3 regions of the Streptosporangium sp. NPDC000095 genome follow, and region 2 is predicted to be linked to each of the others. Evidence: riboswitches for the same ligand, from Rfam matches in the RefSeq annotation. Region 2 holds a riboswitch; each other region holds the start of a gene.
What was found. A riboswitch is a leader RNA that binds a small molecule or an ion and turns the genes downstream of it on or off. The one in region 2 is predicted to bind cobalamin.
Positions count from the first base shown of each region.

Region 1: linked by a shared signal. The riboswitch ahead of ACFY3V_RS11890 (ribonucleoside-diphosphate reductase subunit alpha) and the one ahead of ACFY3V_RS34200 (ABC transporter substrate-binding protein) in region 2 are both predicted to bind cobalamin.
Region 3: linked by a shared signal. The riboswitch ahead of metE (5-methyltetrahydropteroyltriglutamate--homocysteine S-methyltransferase) and the one ahead of ACFY3V_RS34200 (ABC transporter substrate-binding protein) in region 2 are both predicted to bind cobalamin.

Region 1 covers NZ_JBIAZS010000004.1:231,671-241,388, reverse strand. Annotated here, with positions in the region: gene ACFY3V_RS11910 (N-acetylmuramoyl-L-alanine amidase) at 1-1,281, opposite strand, end outside; gene ACFY3V_RS11905 (hypothetical protein) at 1,435-1,710, shown strand; gene glmS (glutamine--fructose-6-phosphate transaminase (isomerizing)) at 1,764-3,584, shown strand; gene ACFY3V_RS11895 (tripartite tricarboxylate transporter substrate-binding protein) at 3,676-4,701, shown strand; cobalamin riboswitch at 4,706-4,907, shown strand; gene ACFY3V_RS11890 (ribonucleoside-diphosphate reductase subunit alpha) at 5,020-7,410, shown strand; gene ACFY3V_RS11885 (ribonucleotide-diphosphate reductase subunit beta) at 7,473-8,468, shown strand; gene ACFY3V_RS11880 (mechanosensitive ion channel domain-containing protein) at 8,530-9,681, shown strand.
Region 2 covers NZ_JBIAZS010000020.1:107,360-117,077, reverse strand. Annotated here, with positions in the region: gene ACFY3V_RS34225 (ABC transporter substrate-binding protein) at 1-1,066, shown strand, start outside; gene ACFY3V_RS34220 (iron ABC transporter permease) at 1,063-2,142, shown strand; gene ACFY3V_RS34215 (ATP-binding cassette domain-containing protein) at 2,145-3,944, shown strand; gene ACFY3V_RS34210 (hypothetical protein) at 3,941-4,489, shown strand; gene ACFY3V_RS34205 ((2Fe-2S) ferredoxin domain-containing protein) at 4,620-5,003, shown strand; cobalamin riboswitch at 5,112-5,308, shown strand; gene ACFY3V_RS34200 (ABC transporter substrate-binding protein) at 5,439-6,434, shown strand; gene ACFY3V_RS34195 (iron ABC transporter permease) at 6,446-7,507, shown strand; gene ACFY3V_RS34190 (ABC transporter ATP-binding protein) at 7,504-8,286, shown strand; gene ACFY3V_RS34185 ((2Fe-2S)-binding protein) at 8,363-9,034, shown strand; gene ACFY3V_RS34180 (YcaO-like family protein) at 9,291-9,718, shown strand, end outside.
Region 3 covers NZ_JBIAZS010000017.1:105,232-114,949, forward strand. Annotated here, with positions in the region: gene ACFY3V_RS31370 (ABC transporter permease) at 1-308, shown strand, start outside; gene ACFY3V_RS31375 (dipeptide/oligopeptide/nickel ABC transporter permease/ATP-binding protein) at 305-2,290, shown strand; gene ACFY3V_RS31380 (ABC transporter ATP-binding protein) at 2,284-3,075, shown strand; gene ACFY3V_RS31385 (MFS transporter) at 3,072-4,283, shown strand; gene ACFY3V_RS31390 (TetR/AcrR family transcriptional regulator) at 4,334-4,954, opposite strand; gene ACFY3V_RS31395 (ketopantoate reductase family protein) at 5,047-6,003, shown strand; gene ACFY3V_RS31400 (hypothetical protein) at 6,300-7,094, shown strand; cobalamin riboswitch at 7,144-7,357, shown strand; gene metE (5-methyltetrahydropteroyltriglutamate--homocysteine S-methyltransferase) at 7,477-9,711, shown strand.

The DNA.
Region 1 (9,718 bases), on a different contig from region 2:
GGCGGAGCGGATGGTGAAGTGCCAGCTCAGGTAGGTGGGGTCTTTGGCCAGGCGGGTCATCGCGTCGTAGCTCGTCTCCCCGTCGTGGATCACGATGTAGTCGATCTCCCGAGGGCCGTCGGAGCGGTCGTGATTGCCGTACCCGCCGCCGGGGAGCCGTTCGTAGGCGGCGGGGAGCCACTCGCAGGAGACGCTCTTCGGGCAGTCGGGCCCCGGAGCGGGCATCATGGCGATCTTCTTGGCGGGGATGGGCGTCGGGGTGGCGGCCGGAGTGGGGGTGGGGGTGGGTGACGCGGAGGGCGGCTCGGCGGGTGGTTCGGTGGGTGGCTCGGAGGGCGAGGCGCGTCGTTCCAGGGGGAGCGGTGCTCGTGGCTCGGACGGTCTCGAGGGCTTCGCCGGGGCGGGCCGCGCGAAGGCCGTGAGGAACGCGGGAGACGACGCGGGAGACGCGGGAGACACGGAAGGCGGCGTGGAGGGCGCGGGAGGCGCAAAAGGTGCAGAAGGCGCAGAAGGCGCAGAGGGCGAGAGGGGCGTGGGCAGGTCGGGTGTGGCGGGGAGGACCACCCGCTCGCCGTCGTCGGTCACCCGGGCGGCACCGGCCCTGATCGTCGCGTAGACCTCGTCGGCGAAGGAGAACGCGGCATCCTCGTCCGCCGCGCCCCTCTCCCGGGTGCCGGGGTATCGGGCGACGGCCTCGTACCAGCCGGCCGGGTCGTCGCGAGGGCTCCCGCCGGCACGGCGCCGGTAGTCGGCGAGCAGCGCGGCGCCGCCCATGATGTTGGCGGAGGCGTCCTCGCGCAGCCGGTCGGGGGGCAGGCCAGTCAGCTCGGCGGCCCGCCGCAGGGTGTCTCGCGGCCGGTCCTTCGCGACGGAAGGAACGGCGATCAGGCGAGGCCGGGTCTCGTCGCCGCGCGGGTCCTCCCCGGTGCCGTGGGGCCGTCCGGGTGCGGCCCGGCCGTCGACCAGGTGCATCGGGCCGTATCCCGCGGAGACGCTGGGCCGCCCGTCGTGGCCCTCCCAGCGGGATTCCAGGTAGGAGACCGCGAGCAGCACGCTCTGTGGCACCCCGTACGTCCGTGCGGCCCTGGTGAAGGCGGCCTGCCTGCCGGACCGCGCGCTCGTTCCCGCCGTCGCCGTGCCGGACGGTGTGGAGGTCCCGGAGAGGGGTGAGGGCGTCCGGGGGTGCGCCGGCCGATCCCCGGGACGTGCCGCCTGCGCGGGGGCGACCGAGGTGAGGACGGCGAGAGCGGTGACGACGGTGATCCCTGGCAGGCGGCGCATGGCGGTTCCTCCCCCTCTGACGACTACCTAGAGTTATCAGAGATTACCGACTGTCGTGCATTGTGGTGAGGTTGTGATGTTGAGGAGATTCTCTGCCCGAAATCGGGCAGGAAACTTGGTGTGTTCCCTCCGGGATGCGTATGGTCCTGATCTGTGTCCACGGCACGGAATCCGCATGAGGATCTGATCACCCACCTGATCCGGACGAGCGCGCTCGGTCCCGGCGAGGCGGCGCGGGTCGTCGCGGATGTGCTGGCCTACTTCTCCGAGCCCGTCGACGAGTTCGTCCGGCGGCGCCACACGGAGCTCAGGGCCAGGGGATTGGTCAACGACGAGATCTTCCCCAGGGTCGCCGCCGAGCTGGCGGTACGCCGTGTCGCGGCACCCGAACTCTCCCTGAGACAGCTTCGCCGGATCGTCTACGGGTAGCAGGCGACGGTACCTCGATCGTTTAGCGATGTTCATGGATAAGGAGCGGTTACATGTGCGGAATCGTGGCCTATGTAGGGCCCAAGGACGCGGCGCCCATCCTGCTGGAGGGCCTGCAGCGTCTTGAGTACCGGGGCTACGACTCGGCCGGTGTGGTGATCTCCAACAAGGGCCTCAAGATGCGCAAGGTCAAGGGCCGGGTGGCCGACCTGGCGGCGGTCGTGCCCGCGCGGTTCAAGGGCGGCCTGGGTATCGGTCACACCCGCTGGGCCACCCACGGCGCGCCCAGCGACGTCAACGCCCACCCGCACCTGTCCACCGACGAGCGCATCGCCGTCGTGCACAACGGCATCATCGAGAACGCCGACGAGCTGCGCGCCAAGCTGGAGGCCGATGGTGCGATCTTCCTGTCGGAGACCGACACCGAGGTGCTGTCGCACCTGATCGCCCGCACGGTCAAGGAGTCCGACTCGCTGGAGGAGGCCGTGCGGACCGCGCTCAAGCGGGTCGTCGGCACGTACGGGATCGCGGTGATCGACTCCGAGCGTCCCGGCGAGGTGGTCGTGGCGCGCAACGGCAGCCCCATCGTGCTGGGCATCGGCGAGAAGGAGATGTTCGCCGCGTCCGACGTGGCCGCGCTGGTCCGCTACACGCGCCAGGTGGTGCACCTGGAGGACGGCGAGATCGCCGTGCTGCGGGCCGACGGGTTCAACACCTTCGCCAGCGACGCGCGGGAGACGGCCAAGGAGACGCTGACCGTCGACTGGGAGGCCGGGCACTACGACACCGGCGGCTACGAGCACTACCTGCTCAAGGAGATCTCCGAGCAGCCCGACACGGTGGCCAGGACGCTGCGCGGGCGGCTGGACGACCGCTTCCACATCGCCCACCTGGGCGGTCTCAACATGGACGCGCGGGAGAGCCGCTCGTTCCGCCGAGTGAAGATCATCGGCTGCGGTTCCGCCTACTACTCGGGCCAGATCGGCGCGCAGCTCATCGAGGAACTGGCGCGCATCCCCGCCGACGCGGAGCCGGCGAGCGAGTTCCGCTACCGCAGCCCGGTGGTGGAGGCCGACACCCTCTACGTGGCGATCAGTCAGTCGGGCGAGACCTACGACACCCTCGCCGCCGTGCAGGAGCTCAAGCGCAAGGGCGGCAGGGTGCTCGGCATCGTCAACACGGTGGGCAGCGCGATCGCCCGCGAGTGCGACGGCGGCGTCTACCTGCACGCGGGCCCCGAGGTCTCGGTGGCGAGCACCAAGGCGTTCACCTCGACCGCCGTGGCCTTCGCGCTGCTCGCGCTGCACCTGGGCCGGGTGCGCGACCTGTCTCCCGCCGACGGCCGCAGGATCTGCGACGGCCTGCGCAGGCTGCCGGACCAGATCAAGGAGATCCTGGCGCTGGAGCCGCAGATCAAGGAACTGGCGGGCAAGTACGCCGAGTCGCCGAGCATGATGTTCGTGGGCCGGGTGAGGGGCTATCCGGTGGCCCGCGAGGGCGCGCAGAAGCTCAAGGAGATCTCGTACGTGCACGCCGAGGCCTATCCGGCGAGCGAGCTGAAGCACGGACCACTGGCGCTGATCGGCCCGGACATGCCGACGGTGGCGATCGTCCCCGACGACGAGCTGCTGGACAAGAACCTCACCACGCTGGGTGAGATCCGCGCCCGGGGCGGCCGGGTGCTCATGGTGGGCCACCGCGACGCCGACCCCAAGCTCGCCGACGACTGCGTCGTGGTGCCCAAGAACGAGACCGAGCTGGACCCGATCCTGCTCTCGATCCCGCTGCAGCTCTTCGCCTACCACGCGGCGGTGGCCCTGGGCCGCGACGTCGACAAGCCCAGGAACCTGGCCAAGAGCGTCACGGTGGAGTGAGCCCCGCGCCCTTTCCCTCCCCCCACCTCGTCACAGATAGTGATGGGGTACTAACCTGTGGTATGGGGGGTTCTTGGGGGAAGGGGCGCTTATGCGCCGTAGGGGGTTTTTCGCGCTGGCGGCGGGGGTGCTGCTCGCCGCGGGGTGCGGCGCGAACGACGCCGGCTCGGTGGTGAAGCGCCTGCTCCTCCTCGAACCGACCGCCGACGGCCACGGCTGGGACAGGATCGCGGGCAGGCTGGCGACCGTCGCGGTCCAGGCGGGACTGGCGCGTACCGCGATGGCCGTCGAGCGGGGCGGCGCCCTGGGCTCCGCCCCTCGCGACGCGTTCGGCGCCTTCGGTGCCTTCGGCGGCCCCTTCGCGCGAGAGGGCAGGCTGCTCGTCACCGCGATGCCGATGGTGGCGGCCGCGGAGATCGCCAACACCGTCGCCGTGGTGAACGCCGCCACTCCCATCGCCCGCCTGGTCGGCGACTGGGCGGTCCTGGTCGTCCCCGCCGACTCCCGCCTGCTGACCTTCGAGGACTTCGCCGCGGGGTTGCGCCGGAACCCGGCGGGGCTCGCGGTCGGCGGCCGGTCGGAAGGGGGCTCCGAGCACGTGCTCTACGGCATGATCGGCAAGTGCCTCGGGGTGGACACCCGGCTGCTGGAGTATGCCGGATACCTCACCCCCGAGGACGCCGTGGAGGCGCTCCAGGTGGGCCAGGTGGCGGCCCTGCTGGGATCGGCGCGTGCCCTGCGCTCCGAGATCGCCGCGGGCCGTATGCGGCCCCTGGCGGTCTCCTCCGGCGACCGGATCGACGGGATCGACGCGCCGACGCTCAGAGAGGTCGACGTCCGGCTGGAGTACAGCGACTGGTGCGGCCTGCTGGGGCCCAAGGACATGAGCCCGGAGGACAGGGACGCCGCGATCGCCCTGTGCGACAGGCTCGACGCCGCGCCACGCTGGCGCTCCCTGTGCGCGGCCCACGGCTGGAGCCGGGTCTATCTCAGCGGCGACGACTTTCGCCAGTGGCTCGCCACCGAGACGGCCCGCGCCCGCGGTGTGCTTCACGAGCTCGGGCTACTGAAGTCCTCCGACACAACCTGTTGGGGTAGTTGCGTCAGGCGCCCCTAGATGTAGGATCCTGCTCGTTGCTGGTTCGCCCCGCAGGGGGCGAGGCAAGAGGGAACCCGGTGAGATTCCGGGACTGCCCCGCAGCGGTGAACGGGAACGAAAGCCGTCATTGAGCACTGGGTGATCCATACCTGGGAAGCGACGGCCGGTAGGCATGCGCGTTGCGCCCGTGAGTCCGAAGACCTGCCGGTGACGTGAATGTCCAGGGCCTCGTGGGAGGGCCCGCGGAACGAGGCGATCCGGCGTGCCCGGGATCGCTCGCGGACGCGTGCCATCCGGCGGAGCCTGGGGCGAGTCCGATCGAGCGAGGGGCACCAGGTGACACAGGCATTGGCGGAGACCGCGACGGGGAGCACGGCGGCGACCGCGACGGGCGACAGCGGCGTCGAAGGCGCGGTGGTGACCGCGTCGGGCCATCGCGGCACGGGAAACACCGGGAACGCGCGGAGCGCCGCGGTGGCCGCGACGGGCGACGACGGCGCCGGAAGCACCGGGAGCGCCACGGACGCCCGCAGGCTGGCCATCGACGAGGCCGCCGCCCGGGTGATCACCGATCCCGAGAACTCCAGGGTCGCCGCCGCGATGCTGGCCGAGCTGATCGCCGACGAGGCCGCCGAGCACGGCGTCCGCGCCTTCTCCGAGTCCGTCGCCGCGACCCACGAGGCGGGGCTGGTCGCCGACGGGCTCGCGAGGTTCGTGTCCGCCCACGCCGCGGTCCTGGACGCGCTGGTCGATCCGGAGGCGGACGCCAGGTTCGAGTACTTCGGGCTGCGCACCGTCTACGACCGCTACCTGCTGCGCCACCCGAGGACCCGCAAGGTCCTGGAGCGCCCGCAGCACTTCTTCCTGCGGGTGGCCTGCGGCCTGGCCGAGACCGTCGAGGAGGCCGCCGAGCTGTACGCGCTCATGGCCACCCTGTCCTACCTGCCCAGTTCGCCCACGCTGTTCAACTCGGGCTCGCGCAGGCCCCAGCTCTCCTCGTGCTTCCTGCTCGACTCGCCCCGCGACGAGCTGGAGTCCATCTACGAGCGCTACGGGCAGGTCGCGCGGCTGTCGAAGTACGCGGGGGGCATCGGGATCGCCTGGACCAGGGTCCGCTCGCGGGGCTCGCTGATCCGGGGCACCAACGGACACTCCAACGGCATCGTGCCCTGGCTGCGCACGCTCGACTCCAGCGTCGCCGCGGTGAACCAGGGAGGCCGCCGCAAGGGCGCGGCCTGCGTCTACCTGGAGCCCTGGCACGCCGACGTCGAGGAGTTCCTGGAACTGCGCGACAACACCGGCGAGGAGGCCCGCCGCACGCACAACCTGAACCTGGCCAACTGGATCCCCGACGAGTTCATGCGCCGGGTCGAGGCCGACGGCCTCTGGTCGCTGTTCGACCCCAAGGAGGTCCCGCACCTCACCGACCTGTACGGCGCCGCGTTCGACGACGCCTACCGGGCCGCCGAGGCCGAGGGCCGCTTCACCCGGCGGATCCCCGCCCGCACCCTGTACGGGCGGATGATGCGCACGCTCGCCCAGACCGGCAACGGCTGGATGACCTTCAAGGACGCGGCGAACCGTACCTCCAACCAGACGGCGAGGCCCGAGAACGTCATCCACCTGTCGAACCTCTGCACCGAGATCCTGGAGGTCACCGGCGACGCCGAGACCGCCGTCTGCAACCTCGGCTCGATCAACCTCGCCGCCCACCTGTCAGGGGACCTCGAGGACGGGATCGACTGGGCGCGGCTGCGCGCGACGGTCCGTACCGCGGTGCGGTTCCTCGACCGGACCATCGACCTGGGTTTCTACCCGACTCCCGAGGCGGAGGCGGCCAACCGGCGGTGGCGTCCGATCGGGCTCGGCCTGATGGGCCTGGCCGACGTGCTGTTCGCGCTGCGGCTGCCGTTCGACTCGCCGCGCGCGCTGGAGCTGTCCACCCGGATCTCCGAGGAGATCGCGCTCGCCGCCTACCGGACCTCCTCGGACCTGGCCGTCGAGCGTGGCCGCCATCCCTCGTACGAGGAGACCAGGGCCGCCGCCGGGGTGCTGCACCCCGACCACTACGGGGCCGCGACGTCGGCCGCGTGGACGGAGCTCAGGGGGCGGATCGCGGAGACCGGCCTGCGCAACTCGCTGATGATCGCGATCGCGCCGACGGCCACGATCGCCTCCATCGCCGGCTGCTACGAGTGCATCGAGCCGCAGGTCTCCAACGTCTTCAAGCGCGAGACCCTCTCGGGGGAGTTCCTCCAGGTCAACCGCTATCTCGTCCGCGACCTCCAGGCCCGCGGCCTGTGGACGGCGCCGATCCGCGACGCGATCAAGCGCGCCGACGGCTCGGTCCAGGACATCCCCGAGATCCCCGCCGACCTGCGGCTGCTCTACCGGACCGCCTGGGAGCTGCCGCAGAAGGCGCTGATCGACCTGGCCGCCGCGCGCACCCCGTACATCGACCAGTCGCAGTCGCTGAACCTCTTCATGGCCACGCCGACCATCGGCAAGCTCTCCTCGATGTACGCCTACGCGTGGAAGTCGGGCCTGAAGACCACCTACTACCTGCGCTCGCGCCCGGCCACCCGGATCGCGCAGGCCACCGTGGCGGCCCCGGCGGAACGGGCCGCGGCCGAGCCCGGGGCGGTGTCCGGGGTCGTGTCCGAAGTCGTGTCCGAGGCCGTCGCCTGCTCCCTGGAGAACCCCGAGTACTGCGACGCCTGCCAGTAGCCGTCCGGTCCGTCGACAGCCCTCAGCAGTCCTCAGCAGCCTTCAGAAAGGCGATTCTTCCGATGTTGCTCGACCCCGGCATGGATCTCACCCTGCGGCCGATGCGCTACCCGGAGTTCTACGAGCGCTACCGGGCCGCGATCCGCAACACCTGGACGGTCGAGGAGGTGGACCTCACCTCCGACCTGGCGGACCTGGCGAGGATGACGCCCGAGGAGCGTCACCTGATCAACCGTCTCGTGGCCTTCTTCGCCACCGGCGACTCGATCGTGGCCAACAACCTCGTCCTCAACCTCTACCAGCACCTCAACGCCCCCGAGGCGCGCCTGTACCTCAGCAGGCAGCTGTTCGAGGAGGCGGTGCACGTCCAGTTCTACCTCACCCTGCTGGACACCTACCTGCCCGATCCCGACGAGCGGGTCAAGGCGTTCGCCGCGGTCGAGCACATCCCCTCGATCCGCGACAAGGCGGAGTTCTGCTTCCGCTGGATCGACTCGCTCGGCGGGCTGACCCGGCTGGAGACGAGGGAGGACCGGCGGGCGTTCCTGCTCAACCTGATCTGCTTCGCGGCGTGCATCGAGGGGCTGTTCTTCTACGGGGCCTTCGCCTACGTCTACTGGTTCCGCTCCCGGGGCCTGCTCGGCGGCCTGGCCACCGGGACGAACTGGGTCTTCCGCGACGAGTCCATGCACATGGAGTTCGCCTTCGGCGTCGTGGAGACCGTACGGGCCGAGGAGCCGGACCTGTTCGACGACAAGCTCGTCGAACAGGTCACCCGGATGATCGAGGAGGCGGTCGCGGCGGAGCTGGCCTTCGCGGCCGACCTGTGCGGTGACGGCCTGCTGGGGATGAGCGTGGACCAGATGCGCCGCTATCTGGAGTACGTGGCCGACCAGCGCCTGGTCAGGCTCAGGATGCCCGTCAGGTACGGCACGGCCAACCCGTTCGCGTTCATGGAGTTGCAGGACGTGCAGGAGCTGGCCAACTTCTTCGAACGCCGGGTTTCCGCCTACCAGGTAGCCGTCGAAGGGAATGTCACGTTCGACGAATCCTTCTGATTAGCTGTTGGTCCGGAAAAGAGAACGACGAGGCAGAAAGACGTCGAGGGGGACGCCTCACGTGTCCAGCTGGATCATCATGATCGTTTCCATCGTCGCCGCCGTCGTGGCGGTGGAGGTGGTGCGACGGGTGTTGCGCTCGCGGCTGATCGGCGAGAAGTGGGTTCTCGCCGGTCCGCTCGTGCACCGCTGCGCCTGGCCGGGATTCGCCACGGCCGCCGTGGCGACGGCCCACACCATCTACGAACCTGAGATGGTGGAGGGCGCGCTCAGCCAGGTGATCGACCGCGCTCTCAGCCTGGCGATGATCGGGTGTGCCACCTGGCTGGTCATCCAGGCCGCCTACGCGGTCACCGACGTGGTGCTGGAACGTCTGATCGCCGTCGAGGGCGAGGCCAACCGCAGGGCCCGCCGCATCCGCACCCAGATCACCCTGGTCCGCAGGGTCGCCTCCGCGGTGATCATCGTGCTCGCTCTGGGCGCGATGCTCTTCACCTTCCCGCAGGTGCGGGCGCTGGGAGCCGGACTTCTCGCCTCGGCCGGTATCGCCGGGGTCGTCGTCGGCATCGCAGCCCAGTCGACCCTGGGAAACATGCTCGCCGGGCTCCAGCTGGCCTTCAGTGACGCGCTCCGCCTGGACGACGTCGTGGTGGTGAAGGGGGAGTGGGGACGGATCGAGGAGCTCAGCCTGACCTACGTGGTGTTGCGGCTGTGGGACGAGCGACGGCTCGTCCTGCCGGTCTCCTACTTCACGGCGAACCCGTTCGAGAACTGGACCCGGCACAGCAGCCGGGTGATCGGTCACGTGATGATCCGGGTCGACTGGTCGGTGCCGGTGGACGAGTTGCGCGCCGAGCTCTACCGGGCCCTGCGCGAGCACCCGCTCTGGGACCAGAAGGACTGGACCCTGCAGGTCACCGACACCCTTCCCAACGGGCTGCTCGAACTGCGCGCGCTGATGAGCGCCGCCGACTCCGCCAGTGCCTGGGATCTCAAGTGCGACATGCGCGAGCACATGGTGGCCTTCGTCCGCGACAGGTATCCCGAGGCGCTGCCCCGCTTCCGGGTCGAGACCCCACCCCCGTCCGCGACCGTTCCCGGGACGCTCACCGGCCTGATGGGCGCGGGGCTCATGTCACGCGGCCTGGGCGGGGACACCGGCGAGCGGGACGGCTTCGCCCAGCGGGGCGGAGACCAGCCGGATCCGGTCTGAGACGACAGGGGGGCCGGGGCATCCGCTTCGTTCTGTT
Region 2 (9,718 bases):
CGCTGAGGACTACTTCCCGGTCAAGCAGAAGGTGGAGCACGCGACGAACTTCACGCTGACCTACGCCAAGAACTATCAGGTCCTCACCGTCAAGCAGCCCGCCCCCGGCGCCAAACCGGAGACCTACGTGCTGGTGCGGTGCGGCACCCCTGCTCCCGCGCTCACCGGCGAACTGGCCGCGGCGGTCACCGTCGAGACCCCGATCGAGCGGCTGTTCTCCGCTTCGACCACCCACCTGCCGTTCATCACCGACCTGGGCGTGCTGGAGCGGCTCACCGGTGTTTCGTCGGCGGGGTACATCGCCTCCCCCCAGGTACTGGCCCAGGTGAAGGCCGGGAAGATCACCGAGTACGCCAAAGGTCAGGAAGTCGACACCGAGAAGGTGATCGCCGCCAAGCCGGACGTGCTGATGAGCGGCGGCACCGAGGACAAGGCCTACGGCCCGTTGCGCCAGGCCGGGATCACGGTGGTGGCCAACGCGGAATGGCTGGAGTCCACCGCGCTGGGCCGCGCCGAGTGGATCAAGGTGATGGCCGCGCTGACCGGTACCGAGGCCAAGGCCGGTGAGGTGTTCGGCAAGGTCGAGACCGACTACACCGCCCTGGCCGCCAAGGCCAAGGCCGCCGCACCGGTCACCGTGCTGCCGGGCCAGATGTACGAGGGGCAGTGGTCGGTGCCCAACGGCGGCAGCTACGTCGCGGGGCTGATCAAGGACGCGGGCGGCACCTACCCGTGGGCGGACACGCCGGGCCCCGGCAGCACCACCCTGGACCTGGAGGCTGTGCTGTCCAAGGCCAAGGACGCCGAGGTGTGGCTGGCCGCCGTGAACGAGTGGAAGAGCCTGGCCGATGTGGAGAAGGCCGACCCGCGCTACGCCAAGTTCGGCGCGTTCGAGTCCGGAAGCCTCTGGTCGGCGAACAGGACGCTCGGCCCCGGGGGCGGCAACGACTTCTACGAGCGCGGCGTCGGCCACCCGGACCTGATCCTGGCCGACCTGGTAGCGATCTTGCATCCCGACCTCGCGCCGGGGCACGCCTTCACCTTCTACCAGCAGCTGGCCAAGTGACGGCTCTGGCCCTCGCGGGTGTTCCGGCGGCGGCCCGGCGCCGCCGGAGCGTCGTTCTGGCCGTCATCGGGGTCGCGGTGCCGCTGGCGTTCGCGCTGGCGGTCCTGCTCGGCTCGACCTCGATCCCGCTGAACCAGGCACTGCTCGCCTTGGTGCGTGACACCGGCGCGGACCCGGGGGTTCAGGAGATCATCTGGACGGTACGGTTGCCGCGCGCCATCACCGCGGCCCTGGCCGGAGCGGCCCTGTCGGTCTCGGGAGTACAGCTGCAGACTCTGTTTCGCAACCCGCTGGCCGAGCCGTACATCCTGGGGGTGAGCTCGGGGGCGAGCCTGGGCGTGGCGCTGGTGATCATCGGGTGGGGCGGCGCGGCCGGCGCGTTCACCGCGGGCATCGCGGGCCTGGGCCGCGCGGGCGTGGTGGTGGCCGCCTCGGCAGGTGCGGCCACGGTGCTGGGGCTGGTGCTGGTGCTGTCGCGGCGGGTCAGGTCGGTGGTGACGTTGCTGATCATCGGCGTGATGGTGGGGTCGGCCGCCACCTCGCTCATCACGCTGCTGCTGGTCTACACCGACCCGCAGCGGGCCCAGCAGTTCATCATGTGGGGTCTGGGCAGCTTCGCCGGGACCACCTGGGGAGATCTCGGGGTGTTCGTGCCGGTCTGCGTGGCCGCGCTGGCGGGTGCGCTGGCCGGGGTCAAAGCGCTCAACGCGCTGCTGCTGGGCGAGAACTACGCGCGCACTATGGGTGTGCGGGTCCGGGTGGTGCGCACGCTCACCCTGTTGACCTCCTCGGTGCTGGCCGGGGCGGTGACCGCCTACTGCGGGCCGATCGCCTTCCTCGGTCTGGCGGTGCCGCACGTGGCCAGGCTGCTGCTGGGCACCGCCGACCATCGGGTGCTAATGCCCGCGGTCGTCCTGCTGGGGGCCGCCGTGGCGCTGGCGTGCTGTGTGGCCACCCAGGCGCCGGGCAGTGGGGTCGTGCTGCCGTTGAACGCGGTGACCACCATCGTGGGCGCGCCCGTGGTGATCGCCGTACTGCTGCGCAGCCGCGCGGCCCGCACTGGACTGGCGGTGTGAGCATGAGCCTGGAACTACGCGGACTGCACGCCGGATACCCCGCCAGGCGGGGGCAACCGGAGCGTCGCGTGCTCGACGACCTGGACGCCGAAGCCCTGTCGGGTGAGCTGACCGTGCTGATCGGCCCGAACGGCACCGGCAAATCCACGCTGCTGCGCACCATGGCCGCACTCCAGTCCGCGCTGGGCGGCCAGGTGCTCCTCGGCGGCGTCGACGTCGACACCCTGCCCGCCGCCGACCTGGCCAGGAGCCTGGCCGTCGTGCTCACCGAACGCGACCTGCCGCCGCTGCTGAGCGCCCGCGAGCTGGCCGGGCTGGGCCGCCACCCGCACACCGGATTCACCGGACGCCTCTGGCCCGGCGACCACGAGATCGTCACCTGGGCGCTGACCGCCGTGAACGCGGGCCATCTGGCCGACCGGGCGGTGACCGAGCTGTCCGACGGCGAGCGCCAGCGGGTCCTCGTCGCCCGCGCTTTGGCCCAGGAACCGGCGGCGATCTTGTTGGACGAGCCGACCGCCTTTCTCGACGTCACCTCCCGGGTGGCGCTCATGGGCCTGCTGCGCCGTCTGGCTCGCGAGAAGAACCTGGTCATCGTGGTCTCCACGCACGATCTGGAGCTGGCGCTGCGGGTCGCCGACCGGATGTGGCTGATCGACCCGGCGGGCCGCCTGCACACCGGCACCCCGGAGGAGCTGACCTCGCGGGAGGTGATCGGCGCCGCCTTCGACGGCGGTGAACTGGCCTTCGACGCGACCTCCGGCATGTTCGTGCTCCAGAGCGGGGCCAGCGGTACCGTCCGCGTCCTCGCCGAAGGTCTGCACGCCGCCCTGCTGGAGCGGGCGCTGGCCAGGGAGGACTGGCGTACGGCCGGCGCCGGGCCCGCCGAGCTGGCGGTGGAGTGGACGGGCGACGGCTACCAGGCGGCCTACGACGGCACCATCCACCGGTTCGCCACCTTGCCCGACCTGGCCGCCTGGACGCGTACGGCGCGCTCCGGGCTCGCCGTCGCCCGGCCCGGGCTGCTGCCCGCCGCACCGCCGATGGTGTCGGTGGCGGTCGCCGACGTCTCCACGATCAGCGGTTACTTCGAAGTCGGGATCGGCCCGATCGACACCGAAGCGGGCTGGCGACCGCTCACCGACCTGCTGGCCGACCTCGAATCCCTGCGGCGGCGGATCACCGACGTCGCCGAACGCTTAGGGACCGACGAGACCCGAGTGGCGGCCTCCATCCTGTTCCAGGGGTTGGCCGCCCGGCTGTGGTCACCGGTCATCGGCGCGGCGGTGGCCCACGACCTGCTCCTGGACCTGGGCCCTTCCCGCCTCCACTGGCGGGAGGCGCCCAGCGGGCCGCTGCCGCTGCGCGCCGAGCGCCCGAACGGCTGGCAGGTCCTCGCCCCCGCCAGGGTCGCCGGAGCGCTGCACCACACCGTGGTGACCGAGCTGCTGGAGCCGCTGGCGCAGGCCGTAGGGGAGATCGTGAAGATCGCCCCCGGGCTGCTGTGGGGCAACGCCGCCTCCGCCCTGGCCGGAACCATCCGGACCATCGCCCGACAGCGCCCCGAACTCGCCGCGCGAACCATCGTGCTCGGCCGCGAACTGCTCGCCCTGGGAGTGCTTCAGGGCGGCGGCGACCTGGTCGAACCCGCTCCCGGACAGCCGTTCTTCGTTCGGCGCAGTTGCTGCCTGTACTACCGCCTGCCTAACGGCGGCAAATGCGGCGACTGCGCCCTCATCGACCCCGACACGCGCCGCGAGCAGTGGGCGCTGACCCTGCGACAGGCCGGAGGACCCGCATGAGCCACACCGTCGTCGAGGAACACGGCACCGGCACCCTGCACGTGTGGGCGCTGCCCACCGACGAGCGCACCTTGCTGTCGCTGGTCACCGACATCTTCGAGCACCACTGGGAGCACATCTGGTTCGGGGTCATCGTCCAGGGCGCGGCCTGGGAGGTCGCCGCCCCCAACGCGCCCGAACGCATCAGCCTGTACGACGGATATGTCACCGTCGACTTCGGCCGCTGGCACTTTCACCTGTGCATCGGCGAGCACACCGCCAGCGGCCCCGAACTCGGGCGGATCCGCCGCTGCGCCCGCGCCGAGCTCTACCGCTCGATCAGCGCCGACGGCCACCCCGTCTCCTGGGGGATGCGGATGTTCAACGGCCAGGGCGACCAGCTGATGACCGTGCTGCTGCCCAACCCGTTCCTCACCGACCGCCAGCAGATCCTCGACCCGCCCGACTACGACCGGCTGATCGCCTGGGACGAGCTTCGAGCCGCCTATCTCGGAATCGGCCCCGATCCATTGGACCGCGCCGGAAAGGGCTTCAAGCACGGATAAGAGGGGGGCTCCGCCGCCGTGTGGCGTCGTGTGCTGGAAGCGTGACGGTGCGGGAGAGCTACCGGGTGCCCGGAGTCAGCACGTATGGCGGTCGCGTATCGCGCCGCCAGCCCGCCTGAGGAAGGAACGCATGAAAAGGATCACCGTGTGCCGGGACTGCTGCTGCGGGAGCGTGCGGAAGGTACCCGCCCTCGACCACGACGAGCAGATCCGCCGGTTGGCCGAGGTCGCCGACGTCCGCGTGACCGAGTGCCTTGACGTGTGCGACCAGGCCAATGTTCTCATCGTGCAGCCGACCCCGGAGGGGCGGGCGGCCGGTGGCCGTCCGGTGTGGCTCGCCCTCGTCAACGACGAGGATGCCACGGCCGATGTCGCCGAGTGGGTTCGCGCTGGTGGTCCCGGCCTGGTTCCGTTGCCGCCGATCCTTGAGCTGTACCGTTTCACCCCGCCGCGCCGCTTGCCGCCCCGCGAGGTCGACCCTCCGATGACGAACACCTCAACCGCGCGCCGGTGACATCGGTCCGGCGAAAAGACCAGCGTGTGGTGCTGAAGCCACTCCGCGCCAGGATTGCCGAGCCTTTGTCTCCACCCGCACTTCCCAGGACAAGGGTGCCCTGCTTGTGCGCATCGACCCGCTTCGTGTGATGATGATGCCGAAGGCGAGCGCGGACTGAGGAAGCCGGTGTGAATCCGGCGCGGTCCCGCCACTGTGATCGGCGAGCGAATCCCCACCATGCCACTGCCCCTCTCCGGGGTGGGAAGGCGGGGACGAGCCTCGACCCGAGAGCCAGGAGACTCACGCGGTCGCCTCCTCGATGAACTGGGGCGGATTTCCCCGGAGAGGAGTGGGCTCTCGTGCCCGTCGAGCCGGTGGCCGCGCCGAGAATCCCTGAAGTGTTCCCTCTTTCAGATCCGCCCCGTTGCGCAGATTCCGTGAGAGGAACACGTCATGACGGGCAGACGCCCCATTCCCCTGCTGCTCGCCCTCCTGGTGTCCGGAGTGCTGGCCGCCTGCGGCGGCATCCCGGCTGAGAATGTCCCGGCCGCCGCTCCGGCGGCCTCCGCGCCTGCGGGCTTCCCGGTCACCCTTGACAACTGCGGGGTGAAGAGCACGTACGAGCAGCCGCCGCGGCGGGCGATATCCATGAACCAGCACGCCACTGAGGTGATGCTGGCGCTCGGCCTGGAGAGGTCGATGATCGGCACCGCCTACCTCGACGACAAGGTGCTGCCGGAGTATCAGGCGGCCTACGACGCCATCAAGGTCGTCTCGAAGGAGTACCCGGCGTATGAGGCCCTGCTGGCCGAGGAGCCCGACTTCGTCTACGGCGGCTTCGGCAGCACCTTCGACGAGAAGGAGGGCCGCAGCCGGGACGCCCTGCACAAGGCCGGCATCAAGACATACCTGAATATCGAGGGGTGCGCCGAAGGTGCGGTGTCCCTGGACCTGATGAACACCGAGATCCGCAATGTCGCGAAGATCTTCGGCGTCTCCGACCGGGCCGAACCGTTGATCACCACACTGCGGGCGACCCTCGACGGTGTGAAGGCCAAGCTCGGCGACACCGCCCCGGTCAAGCTGTTCGTCTACGACAGTGGCGACAAGACCGCCTTCACCGCCGGCGGCAAGGGCGTCGGCAACGAGATCATCAAGCTGGCCGGGGCACAGAACGTGTTCGCCGACGTCGACAAGATGTGGGGCGACGTCTCATTCGAGCAGGTCGCCGAGCGCGCGCCCGACTGGATCGTCATCTACGACTACGGCGACCAGCCGGTGGCCGACAAGGAGAGGTTCTTGCTGGCCAACCCGGCGCTGAGGGACGTACCGGCCATCAGGAACAAGCGGTTCGCGGTGCTGCCTTTGTCGTCGGTGGTCCTCGGCGTACGGGCGCCCGGAGCCGTCGAGGCGCTGGCCCGCCAGTTGCACGCCGACCGCTTCAAGTGAGACCAGTTCAAGTGAGCGAACCGGTCGCAGGCGCCGTGCCGTTGGCGCAGCGCCCGGGGGTGCCGTATCCGATCGTGCTCGGCCTGCTCGTGCTCCTGGTCGGTGGGGCGCTCACCGCGGCCGTCGCGGCCGGGTCGGTGGCCCTGCCCGCAGGGCAGGTGTGGGGCATCCTGCTCCACAACCTGCATCCCGCCCTGGCCGAACCGGCCTGGACACCGGTGCGGGAGACCATCGTGATGGACGTACGGCTGCCGCGGGTCGTCCTGGCGGGGGTGATCGGCGCGGGCCTGTCGGTCTGCGGCATGGCCCTCCAAGCGCTGGTGCGCAACCCGCTGGCCGACCCGATGCTGCTGGGAGTCTCTTCTGGCGCGAGTGTCGGGGCGGTCACTGTGGTGGTGTTCGGCTTGAGCGTGTTCGGCGCGTTCAGCCTGCCGATCGCGGCCTTCCTCGGCGCGCTGGCCGCGCTGGTGGCGGTCTACTTCCTGGCCCGCTCGGGCGGGCGTATGACGACGGTGCGGCTGGTGCTGGCCGGGGTGGCCATGGCCGAGGTGCTCTCGGCCGTGGCCGGCTTCCTGATCGTGACCTCCAACGACCCGCACAAGACGCAGGCGGCGGTGCGCTGGATGCTGGGCGGCCTGGCCGGCACCACCTGGACGGTGGTGTGGATCCCGGCGATAGCCGTCCTGGCCGGGACCCTCGCGCTAGTCGGGGTGTCGCGGCCGCTGAACCTGCTGCTGGCAGGGGAGGAGGCCGCGGCCTCGCTCGGGCTGGATGTGCACCGTTTCCGGGCGGCGCTGTTCGTGCTGGTCGCCATGATGATCGGCACGATCGTCGCGGTCAGCGGGGCCATCGGCTTCGTAGGGCTGATCATGCCGCATGTCGTCCGGCTGCTGATCGGCGCCGATCACCGCCGGGCGCTCCCGGCCACCGCGCTGCTGGGCGCGGCCTTCCTCATCGTGGCCGACCTGGCCGCCCGCACCCTGATCGCGCCGGAGGAGATCCCGGTGGGCATCATCACCGCGCTGGTCGGCGGGCCGTTCTTCCTGTGGTTGATGCGGAGGCGCTCCAAGTGACACTGACCGTGGAGAACGTGTCGGTCCGCGTCGGCGACCGCGACCTGGTCCGCCAGGTCTCGTTCGAGGTCGCCGAGGGGGAGATGCTCGGCTTGGCCGGCCCGAACGGGGCGGGTAAGTCGACGCTGCTGCGCACCCTCTATCGGGCGCGTAGGCCGACCGGCGGCCGGGTGCTGCTGGACGGTGAGGACGTGTGGCGCATGCCCGCGGGGCGGCTGGCCCGTCAGCTGGCCGCGGTCCTGCAGGAGAGCGGCGGCGACTTCGAGCTGTCGGTGTACGACGTCGTCGCCATGGGCCGCACCCCGCACAAACGGGCCTTCGACGGCGACAACGTGGCCGACAAGGCGATCATCGCCGACGCGCTGGGGCGGCTGGATGTGGCCGATCTGGCGCACGCGCCCTTCGACCGGCTCTCGGGCGGGGAGAAGCAGCGGGTGCTGATCGCGCGGGCGCTGGCCCAGCGGCCGACCACGATGGTGCTGGACGAGCCGACCAACCACCTGGACCTGCGCCACCAGTTGGACGCGCTGAACCTGGTACGCGGCCTCGGCGTCACCGCGGTGGTCGCCCTGCACGACCTCAACATGGCCGCCGCCTTCTGCGACCGCGTCTGCGTCATGGACGCCGGTCGCGTCGTCGCTCTCGGCACCCCCGCCGACGTGCTGACCCCCGCCCTGCTCGCCGAGGTCTACCGGGTGGACGCCGAGGTGGCGATCCACTCGGTGACAGGGGTGCCGCAGGTGAGTCTCCGAACCGCAGGGAGCCGCGCCACGAAATAAAACCTTTTTGCGCAAAAGCCGGATCCGCCATCCGGCTTGTTAGCCGTGCGATTTTAAAGAACGGAGCTTCGGCACAATGGAATCGGCATCGACTGAATCGATTCTGACGGCCCTCGAAGAGGTCGCCGGGTTCGGCTCGTTCTTTTCTCTGCGCATCGGCGGCGACGCGGCCGGGTGGCACGACGTGAAATGCGACTACGAACGCGGTTTCACCGACCTGGTGGAGGCGACGGCCACCAGGTACGGCACCCGTGAGCTGCGCATCGGCGCCTCGATCGCCCAGCTCGGCCACGCCGCGCGGCTCTGGTCTCCACTCCTGGCCACCGTGCTCACCCACGCGGTGGTGCCCGACCTGACCCGTCTGGACCGCGCCGACGAGGGCCCGGATCTCCGCCTGCCTACTCCTACGGGATGGCATTACGAATCACCGGCCCAACTCTATGACCTGGTGATTCGCCGCCACCTGGAACCGCTGGCGGCCGGCCTGCGGGTTAAGGTCGCCCCCGGCCTGCTGTACGGCAACGCCGCCTCCGCCCTGGCCGAGGCAGGTCGCGCGATAGCCGCCATGCGCCCGGACCTGGCCGGACCCGCCACCGGCCTGGTCACCGACCTGCTGGCCCGCGGCCATCTGGCGGGAAAGGGAGCGCTCATCTCCCCTGAGCTGGCTTTCCGGCGCACCACGTGCTGCCTTTATTACCGGGTGCCCGGCGGTTCCAAATGCGATGACTGCTCATTGGCGAAGAAATGAATTCTTGAATTCACCGCGACCGTATGCCTATGGTGTTGCGTGTAGTTCGCACCTGCAAATCACCTGCAGAAGGAGGAGGCGCATGGCACACCACGGATTCGCCGAGCCCGAGGGCCCGCAGGACTGCCTGAAGTCCCACACTCCGGCGGTGGACTCGCCGTTCGAGTGGCGCCAGGACGACGACGAGTAGATCGCCCCGAGCCGGGGCCCCTCACCGGGCCCCGGCCTCTCCCCGGCCCCTTCAGGAGGAGCGTTCGTGATCGCACAGGTCCGCCGCGACGCGCCCGGCGACCCCGTCGTGCCCAGCCTGGTCTCCTACTCCGCCTTCCCCATCGAGGGCACGGAGGTGACCGGCGGTGCGGCCCTCGGCGACGAGGAGGCGGCGCGGGCGGCCGCGATCGGAGAGGCGATCGAACGCCACTGCGCCAACCAGGTGCCCGCCGGGCTGCGCCGGGCCGCCTACCACGACCTGACCGAACCCGCCGCCGACCCACGCGCGTTCGCCCTCTACTCGCAGGGCCAGTACCGGGCGCGCGGGTTCCCGTTCGTCGCGATGACCCCCGATCTGGAGATCGCCTGGGCGCCCGCCACCGACCTGGTCTCCGGCGAGCGGGTCCTGGTGCCCGCCTCGCTGGTGTACGTGAACTACTTCACCGGCCCCCGCCGCGCCGAGCCGCTCACCAA
Region 3 (9,718 bases), on a different contig from region 2:
GATTCGGCATCGGGAGTCTGCTGGTGGGTGCCGTCGTGGTGGAGCAGATCTTCGGCTGGCCAGGTATCGGGGCCTACTTCGTGCACGCGGCCGGGGCCAGGGACGTTCCGGCGCTGCAGGCCGGCACGCTCGTCATGGGAGGTGGCTTCATCCTGGCCAACCGCTGCGCCGATGTCCTGCAGGGGCTCATCGACCCCCGCTCCCGGCGAGACCGGATCCCCTCGGGAAAGAGCCCTTCCGGGCGGGGCAGGCCGCTCCGGGAGCGGGTCGGCGGGTTCACCGCCCGGTCGCGACGGGGGACGACGTGACCGGCCGGCGGGGCGGCAGGGCGTGGACGCGTACGGCACTGGTCGCGACGCCCTTGATCCTCTTCGCGGTCGTCGGGGTGCTGGCGCCGGTCATCGCCCCGGCCGATCCCACCGTGGGCGACCTGACCGCGGGGCTGCTGCCGCCGTCGCCGGAACACCCGCTCGGCACCGACCAGATCGGCCGTGACCAGCTCAGCCGGATGCTCTACGGTGCGCGGATCTCCCTCACGGTCACCGCGACCGTGCTGGCGATCGCGCTGACGGCCGGCACCGCGATCGGCGCCCTCGCCGGTTACCTGGGCGGATGGGTCGACCGGTTCGTCTCCCGGGTGATCGACGTGGTCGTCTCGCTGCCCGGGATGCTGGTGGCGCTCGCGGTGATCGGCGTACGAGGACCCGGGGTGGAGAACCTCGTCCTCGCGCTCTCGCTGTGGTCGTGGGCACCGTACGCCCGGATCGCGCGTGCCCGCGTCGCCGGCATGCGAAGCAGCCCTCATCTGGACGCCCTGCGCCTGCTGGGCGCGGGACGCGGGCGCATCATCGGTAAGCACCTGCTGCCCCCGGCGCTCGCACCCTGCCTGGTCTACGCCAGCACGGACATCGGCATGATCGTCCTCAGTGTCGCCACCCTGAGCTTCCTCGGCCTGGGGGTCGCCCCGCCGCACGCCGAGTGGGGCCAGATGCTCATCGAAGGGCGGCCGTTCCTGGACTCGGCGTGGTGGCTGGCGTACCCGCCCGGCATCGCCATCACGGCCGTGGTGTTCGCCGCCAACCTGCTCGGTGAGCGACTGGCGGCCGGTGAGGAACGGCCGTCGATCCTGCGCCTGGTCCGTCCACGATGGAGTCGCCCGGCGCGGGCCCCACGGCCCGCCCACGCGGCCGCGACCACGAAGGAACCCGTGGCGTCCACCCCGCCGGAGGTGGCGCGGGATTCCTCCGAGCACGACGCGGTACTGCGCGTGCGGGACCTGTCCGTCTCCTACCCGGACGGCGGCGGGCGCCGTCGCGTCGTCGCCGGGATGTCCTACGAGGTGCGGCGCGGGCGGATCCTCGCTCTCGTCGGCGAGAGCGGAAGCGGCAAGACCACGGCCGCGCTCGCCCCCTTCGGCCTGTTGGACCCGAACGCGGCGGTCACCGGATCGGCGGTGCTGGGCACCGGTGCCGGCGCCCGTCAGCTGGTGGACCTCTCCCCGGGCGAGCGGCGCCGGATCAACGGGCATCGGGTGGGCGTCGTCTTCCAGGACAGCGCCTCCGTACTCAACCCGTTGCGGACGATCGGCGCGCACGTCGACGAGGCGGTCCGCAACACCGGCCGGGGCGGCCGCCGCGCCGTGACCCGCCGGGTCACCGAGGAACTGTTGCGCCTGGCCGGTCTGCCGGACCCGGCGAAGGTCGCCCGCGAGTTTCCCCACCAGCTGTCCGGCGGGATGCGCCAGCGGGCGCAGATCGCCATCGCCCTCGCGGGCGAGCCGGAGTTGCTCGTCGCCGACGAACCCACCTCGGCCCTCGACGTGACCGTGCAGGCGCAGTTGCTCGCGCTGCTGGCGCGTCTGCGTGACGAGCTGGGCATGGCCATGGTCGTCGTCAGCCACGACCTGGCGGTCGTGTCGCGCCTGGCCGACAGCGTGGCCGTCGTGTACGGCGGCCGGATCGTGGAGTCGGGCCCGCTCGCCACGGTGATCACCGATCCCGACCACCCCTACACGCGTGGCCTGCTGGACGCCGTACCACGGCCCGGGGCCGCACCGGGCACCCGGTTTCGCACCATGCCAGGCCGGGCGGGTATCGGCCCGGATGAGACCGAGGGGTGTGGGTTCGCGTCCCGCTGCCCGCTCGTGGCGGTGGCCTGCGTGTCCGAACCACCGGCCCTGGAGGCCCCGGTCCTGGACGCGCCGCCTCGCGTCGACGCACACCGGTCGGCCTGCCTGCGCCACCCCAGCCGCCCCGCGGAGGCGGGGGAGAGGAGCACCGGCCCGTGTTAGAGATCGTCGGGGTGAGCGCGGGCTACGGTGGCCGGGGCCACGGCCGGGACGTCACGGCGGTGATCGAGGACGTCACGCTGCGCGTGGCGGCGGGTGAGATCGTCGGACTGGTCGGCGAGTCGGGCTGCGGCAAGACGACGCTGGCGCGGGTCGTGACCGGGCTGCACCGGCCCAGCGCGGGAGTGGTACGCGTCGCCGGGGCGGACGTGCACGCGCTCCGTGGCCGGGCCCTGCGGGCACATCGACGACAGGTCCAGATGGTCTTCCAGGACCCCTACCTCACGCTCAGCCCGCGGCAGACGGTACGCCAGGCCCTCGCCGAGCCGCTGCACATCCACCGGATCGGCGACACCCGGTCCCGGTCCACGCGGGTGGGCGAGCTGATGGACCTCGTCGGGCTCGACCCTCAGGTCGGCGATCGCCGACCCGGGCAGCTGTCGGGAGGGCAGCAGCAGCGCGTGGCGATCGCCCGGGCACTGGCTCTGGAGCCGCGCCTGCTGATCTGCGACGAGCCGGTCACCGCGCTCGACGTGTCGGTCCAGGCGACGGTGCTCAACCTGTTGTGCGATCTGCGCGACCGGCTCGAGTTCGGCTGCCTGTTCATCACCCACGACCTCGCCGTCATCTCCCAGCTCGCGGACCGCGTCGCCGTCATGCGGCATGGCCGGATCGTCGAGCAGGGGCCGACCGGGGACGTCACCACCCGCCCGCGCCACCCCTACACCCGCACCCTGCTCGCGGCCACTCCCACCATGGACATCGAGACCAAGGCGCGATCGGTATGACACCCACCGACCGGGAGGCGTCGGGCTCTCCCGCGCGATCCGGCGTCCGCTCGTTCACCGGCACGCAGCTCGCCCTGTTCGGGAGCGGGTTCCTCGTCAATCTCATCAGCTTCTCCGTGTACCCCTACCTGGCGGTCCTGCTCCGCGACCGGATGGCCCTTGGCATGGATCAGGTGGGCCTCATCCTCGGGGTGGCGACATTCGTGCAGTTCGCCGGAGGGGTGCCCGGCGCGGCCCTCGCCGAACGGATCGGACTCCAAAGGAGCCTGGTGATCGCGATGGTCCTGCAGACCGTCGCGTCGCTGGGGTTCCTCGCCGGCGGCACCTGGCCGGCGGTGACGGTCGCCGCGCTGTTCCTGCGATCGGCGGCCACCGGGCTCTACTCACCCAGCGTCCGGGGTTACACCGTGCACGGTGCGAGTCCCGGCGACCGGCCGCGGCTGATGTCCGCGAGCTATGCCACGGGCAACGTCGGCATCGCGGTCGGGCCGGTGGTGGGGGCGCTGTTCATTCACGACCCGGGCGGGATGTTCGTCGTCGCCACGGTGCTGCACGCGGCGATGGCGATCGGGCACGCGCTCCTGCCGCGAGAGCGGCGGGAAGAGGGCGAGGTGATCGAGCCACTGCGCCGGGCACTGGCCGGCCTCGCGATCCTGCCGTTCGTCGTGACCGCCATGACCCTCTATCTGTACATGCACTTCTACCAGTTCCTGTCGTCCTACGCCGAGGGCAGGCTGCCCACCGTGTTCTACGGCGCGGCGATGATGGGCTACTCGCTGGTGCTGGCCGTACTGCAACCGCTCCTCACGCGACGGGTCGAGCGGATGCGCTACACCCACGCGATGGCGGTCGGTTTCTGCTGCCTCGCCGTCGGCATGATCGCGTTCACCGGCGGGAACGCGATAACGGTCGCCGCCGGGATCCTCGTCATCGGCGTGGGCAACTCGGTGCTTTTCCTCAAGAACGTCCTTGAGATGCTCAGCCGTACGAAGCGGTCACCGGCGGTCGTCTTCGGTCACCAGCGGCTGGCCGAAGGGGTCGGCGCGTCCTTGAGTGGCCTCGTCGGCGGGAGCCTCTACCAGCTGTTCGAGAGCGCGGGGTATCTTCCCGGATTCTGGTCGGCCATCGCCGCCCAGTGCCTGCTCCTGCCGGTGATCGTGCTAGTCGCGTGCCGTCGGCTCGGGCGCCCCGTGTCCGAGCCTTCATGACGAACCCGGCGGACGTGGGCCGGCACCTGACGGCCGATCGCGGGGTGGCCTCACTTCAACTCGTCGGCGCTCTCCTGTTCACGCTCCCGCGGACCGTCGCCTGAGTACGACCGGCGCAGCCCGTCCAGCAGGAGGGTGATGACACCGTCGGCCTCGGCCCGCCAATCGGGGCGGTCATGGGCCGCGCCGATGCCGTGCAGCGCCATCATGACGGCGCCGGCATCCACGTCGTCGCGGACGGCGCCGGTCTTCACGGCGGCGGTCACCAGGTCGGTGACGGCCTGCTCCAGCGCCCTGCTGCCCTCGGCGAGTACGCCCGAACGGGTGGCCATGAGCGTGGCCAGCGTCCGGGCGAGGCCCTGGTGGGTGTCCAGGTAGCCGACCACGTCACGTAGGAAGGTCGCCAATGCTTCCGCCGCGGGCAGTGTGGCCTGCAGCCGGCGGGCGCGGTCGCACAGCGCGGCGACTTCTCCGTGGTAGACCGCCTCGGCCAGTGCCTCCCGGGTGGGGAAGTGGCGGTACAGCGTGCCGGTGCCCACCCCGGCCAGCTGGGCGAAGTCATCGAAGCGCAGGTCGAAGAAGTCGCCGGTGTCGAAGATCTCCCGGGCCTTGGCGATCAGGGCCTCGCGGTTGCGCCGGGCGTCGGCGCGCAGTGGTTTGGCGGTGGTCATGCGTTCCCTCGCGTTGACAAGTGGAGGTGATCTCCATATCTTCGAAGAAGTGGAGATTGCCTCCAATTTGATTGTATCCCACGAGGTGCAGCGTGAAGATCCTCATGTTCGGCCGAGGCGTGATCGCCACCATCTACGGCTGGGCCCTGGAACGGGCCGGCCATGACGTCGAGTTCTACGTCCGGCCCGGCCGCGCGGCGACGTACGGAGACGCGATAGACCTCGACCTGCTCGACGCACGACGGCGGCCGTGGGGCGAGCGCGTCGTCGAGAGGTGGCCGGTGCGCTTGCGCGAGACGCTGGAGCCCGACCACGACTTCGACCTGATCGTGCTCAGCGTGTCGCACCACCGCCTCGCCGAGGCGGCGGCCTTCCTGACCCCGCGCGTCGGCCGGGCCACGGTGCTGGTCTTCGGCAACGTCTGGACCGAGCCGCTGACCGCGATCGGCGACCTCCCCTCCGAGCAGGTCGCCTGGGGCTTTCCCGGCTCCGGCGGCGGCTTCGGCGAGGACGGCGTCCTCCGCGGGACGTTGCTGCCGTCGGTCGTCTTCGGCACCCTCGGCCCACCCCCGACCGACCGGGAGCGGGCCGTACGCCAGGCGTTTCGCGAGGCCGGACTCCGGCTCAGGGAACAATCCGATTTCCGCGGCTGGTTGTGGATCCATTTCGTGTTCGACGCGGGCCTGCACTCCCAAAGCCTGAGACTGGGCTCGTTGTCCAAGCTGATAGGGGCGACGGACGACCTGCGCGAGGCGCTGCTGGCCATCCGCGAGCTTCTGCCGCTCCTCCAGGCGCGCGGTGTCGACCTGCGACGTCACCGCGGTGTGCTGTCGTTGCGTGCGCCCACCTGGCTGACGGCCCCCGTGCTCGCCTGGCTGACCGCTCATGTCGCGCTCGCGCGCGTGAATTTCGCGGCGCACTCCGACCCCGACGCCGAGGAGCCGCGTGAGGTCTGCCGGGACACCCTGGCCGAAGCACGACGGTTGGGCATCTCGGTACCGCGACTGGAAGCGGCGGAACCACACTTCGCCCGCGAGATGACGGACTGAGTGAACGGCCACCCATAACAACGGAGTACGGGCAACCGGCCGCGCTTCACTTCGGCAGGCAACCGGGGCGACCAGGACACGGGCCGGCATCGGCACCACGCCGGCTCCGCAACGGCGAGAGCCCGGTCACAACCGTCCTCCGCCCGCGTAACGGCGCCGGACCGTGCCTTCCGGAGTGCGCCAGGAGACCCAAGTTATTTGACGAACGGACTTCGCCGTACCGGGAGCGCCTGGATGAACCCTTCAGGGCGGCGGAGCGTCCCTTAGGTGTGAAGAAATTGCTTTTGACCATTGCGATGCTTGCGTCGTTGTGCGCCTGCGGCCAGTCCGGTGCCGGTCCGGCACTCACTGTGGCCGGAAGCGAGACGATCGTGTTGCCGCGGGCCGATCAGCCCAAAGCGCATCGGCCCACCCTGGAGCGGCTCAAGCGAGAGGCGGCGTCGTCGGGTCGGCCTTTGGAGGAGGTCGTCAAGCGGTACGCGACCCGGATGGCTGCTACCTCGTCGCCCAAGCCGACGGACTTCGAGGGTTACGACCCCGCGGTGACCGACCCGGGCGTGACGATCGACGGCATTCCCTACGCCGAGTTGGTCGACCTTGGGACCATCGCCAGATCGGAGGGCATCTCCTACGAGGAGGCCATCGACCGCTTCGGTTCGCAGTCGTCCAACAGTCAGGTGATCGACAAACTTAATACGGAGTTTCCCGACGAGATCTCCGGCGTCAGGTACGTCGACGACCAGCGAGGGCTGCGCGTCGGCTTCAAGGGGCCCATCCCGACTCGCGCGATCGAGCTGGCCAGGACCCTCCCCGTGGAGGTCACCCTGATCGGTGGCAAGGGATTCTCGGCCGCGGAGCTCCGGCGGGCCCAGGACACGGTCGTCTCCTGGCTCCAATCCCGTCCTGAGGTGGCCACGATGACGACGCACCCAGATGACGAGACCGGCCACGTCAAGGTCACAGTTCAGCCGAAGGTGATGCCGGACGATGCGGAGGAGTTCAAGCGTGGGCTTCAGCTCCCGCAAGTGGACAATCCGCACATCACCATCGAGGTCACGCTCTCCGCCGAATCGGTCGCCGTTCGCCCGTAGTGAGCCACCGACGCGCACACGACTGGGCCCGAACGGTGGCCGGGCCGTTAAGCTCTCGGGTGTGGATGGTTCGCCCGTCTCCTTCGGGGGGCGAGCGTCGTAAGAGGGAACCCGGTGTGAATCCGGGACTGCCCCGCAGCGGTAAGCAGGAACGACCGCCGTCACAAGCACTGGGCGCGTGCCTGGGAAGCGACGGCCAGTAGGTCATGCCTCAGGCATGGTGCCCGCGAGTCCGAAGACCTGCCTCCGCCCGCGTGCCGCTCGGCGCGCGGTGGTCCGCGGCCTCGTGGGAGGGCCTGGGACGCGCTCGCCGGGGGCCTGCTCCGCGTTGCGTTTCTCTTCTCCTGCCTGGCCGCATACTGGCGAGACGAGGGAAGTTGCCATGAGGACGACCGTTTTGGGCTACCCGCGCATCGGCGCGCATCGGGAGCTCAAATTCGCCACCGAGGATTTCTGGGCCGGCACGATCGGCGCCGACGAGCTGGAGGCGACCGCCGCGTCGCTGCGCGGCTCGGTCTGGACCGAACTGCGTGACGCGGGCCTTGATGCGATCCCGTCGAACACGTTCTCGTTCTACGACCAGGTGCTCGACACCACGGTCATGATCGACGCCGTGCCCGCGCGCTATCGGAACCTCACCGGGCTCGACCGGTACTTCGCGATGGCGCGAGGCACCGCCGAGCTTCCGCCCCTGGAGATGACCAAGTGGTTTGACACCAACTACCACTACATCGTCCCAGAGTTGGCGCTGGACACCCGGTTCCAGCTGGTCGGAGGCTCGGCTGCCAAGCCCGTGGCCGAGTATCTAGAGGCCAGGAAGCTCGGCATCGAGACGCGGCCCGTGCTCGTCGGCCCGCTCACCTATCTTCTGCTGGCCAAGGCCGCGCCGAACTCACCTGAGGGATTCACCCCGCTCGACCTGCTGGACTCCCTGGTGGAGACCTACGCCGAGTTGCTGGAACGGCTGGCGGGCGCGGGCGCGCAATGGGTGCAGTTCGACGAGCCTGTCCTGGCCCGCGACCTCGGGGCCCGGGAGATCGAAGCGCTCGGGCGGGCCTACCGGCGGCTTGGCGGCCTGCCCAGCCGTCCGAAGATCCTGCTCGCCACGTACTTCGGCGCCGTCGGCGCGCAGGCGCTACGGATGGTCGCCTCCACCGAGGTCGAGGCGATCGGGCTCGACCTCGTCGCCGGCCCCGGCAACCTGGAGGCGGTAGCCTCGGTCGGCGGGCTGGCCCGCAAGACCTTGGTCGCCGGCGTGGTCGACGGCAGGAACGTGTGGCGCACCGACCCCGCGCGGGTGAAGTCGACGTACGCGGTGCTGCTCGGGTTCGCCGACACGGTGGAGCTGAGCAGTTCCTGTTCACTGCTGCACGTTCCGGTCGACCTCGACAGTGAGACGGCGCTGGACCCGGCGGTCCGGGCGCGGTTGGCGTTCGCCCGGCAGAAGGTCGCCGAGTTGGTCGGTCTCGCCGCCGATCTACGTTCCGAGAACCCGTCGGCCGTGAAACCCCCCGTCGTGCTGGCCGATCCCGACGTCCGGGCCCGGTTGGAGGCTCTTGGTGACGCGCGGCGAGCCGATCGGGCGGTCCGGTTCGCGGCGCAGCGGGCCAAACTGGGATTGCCCGAGCTGGCCACGACGACGATCGGCTCGTTCCCGCAGACCGCGGAGATCCGCAAGGCCCGCGCGGACCGCAAGGCGGGACGGATCGACGAGAACGCCTACGTCGAGGCGATGCGCGCCGAGATCGCCCGCGTGATCATGCTTCAGGAGGAGCTCGGCCTGGATGTGCTCGTCCACGGCGAGCCCGAGCGCAACGACATGGTCCAGTACTTCGCCGAGCGACTCGACGGCTACGCCGCCACCGACCACGGCTGGGTCCAGTCGTACGGTTCCCGCTGTGTGCGCCCGCCGATCCTGCACGGCGACGTCTCCCGCCCCGAGCCGATGACGGTGGAGTGGGCCTCCTACGCCCAGTCGCTCACGTCCAAGCCGGTCAAGGGCATGCTCACCGGGCCGGTGACGATGCTGGCCTGGTCGTTCGTCCGCGACGACCAGCCCTTGGCGCAGACCGCCCGCCAGGTCGCCCTCGCGCTACGCGACGAGATCACGGATCTGGAGGCCACCGGGATCGGGATCGTCCAGGTGGACGAACCGGCGCTGCGCGAGCTCCTGCCGCTCCGCAAGGACGACCAGGATGTCTATCTGGCCTGGGCGATCGGGGCGTTCCGGCTGGCCACCTCCGGCGCCGCCGACTCCACCCAGATCCACACCCACATGTGTTACTCGGAGTTCGGCGAGATCATCAGCCCGATCGCCGACCTGGACGCCGACGTCACCAGCGTCGAGGCCGCCCGCTCCCACATGGAACTGTTGCCCTACCTGACCGAGGTCGGCTACGCCAACGGCATCGGCCCCGGCGTCTACGACATCCATTCGCCGCGTGTCCCGACCACCGAGGAGATCGAGGACAACCTGCGCAACGTCCTCCAGGCCGTCCCGGCCGACCGTTTGTGGGTCAACCCCGACTGCGGGCTGAAGACCCGCGGCTACCCCGAGACGCGAGCCGCCCTGGCCAACATGGTCGCCGCCGCCCGAACTGTCCGAGCGGATCTCTGATCAGTGC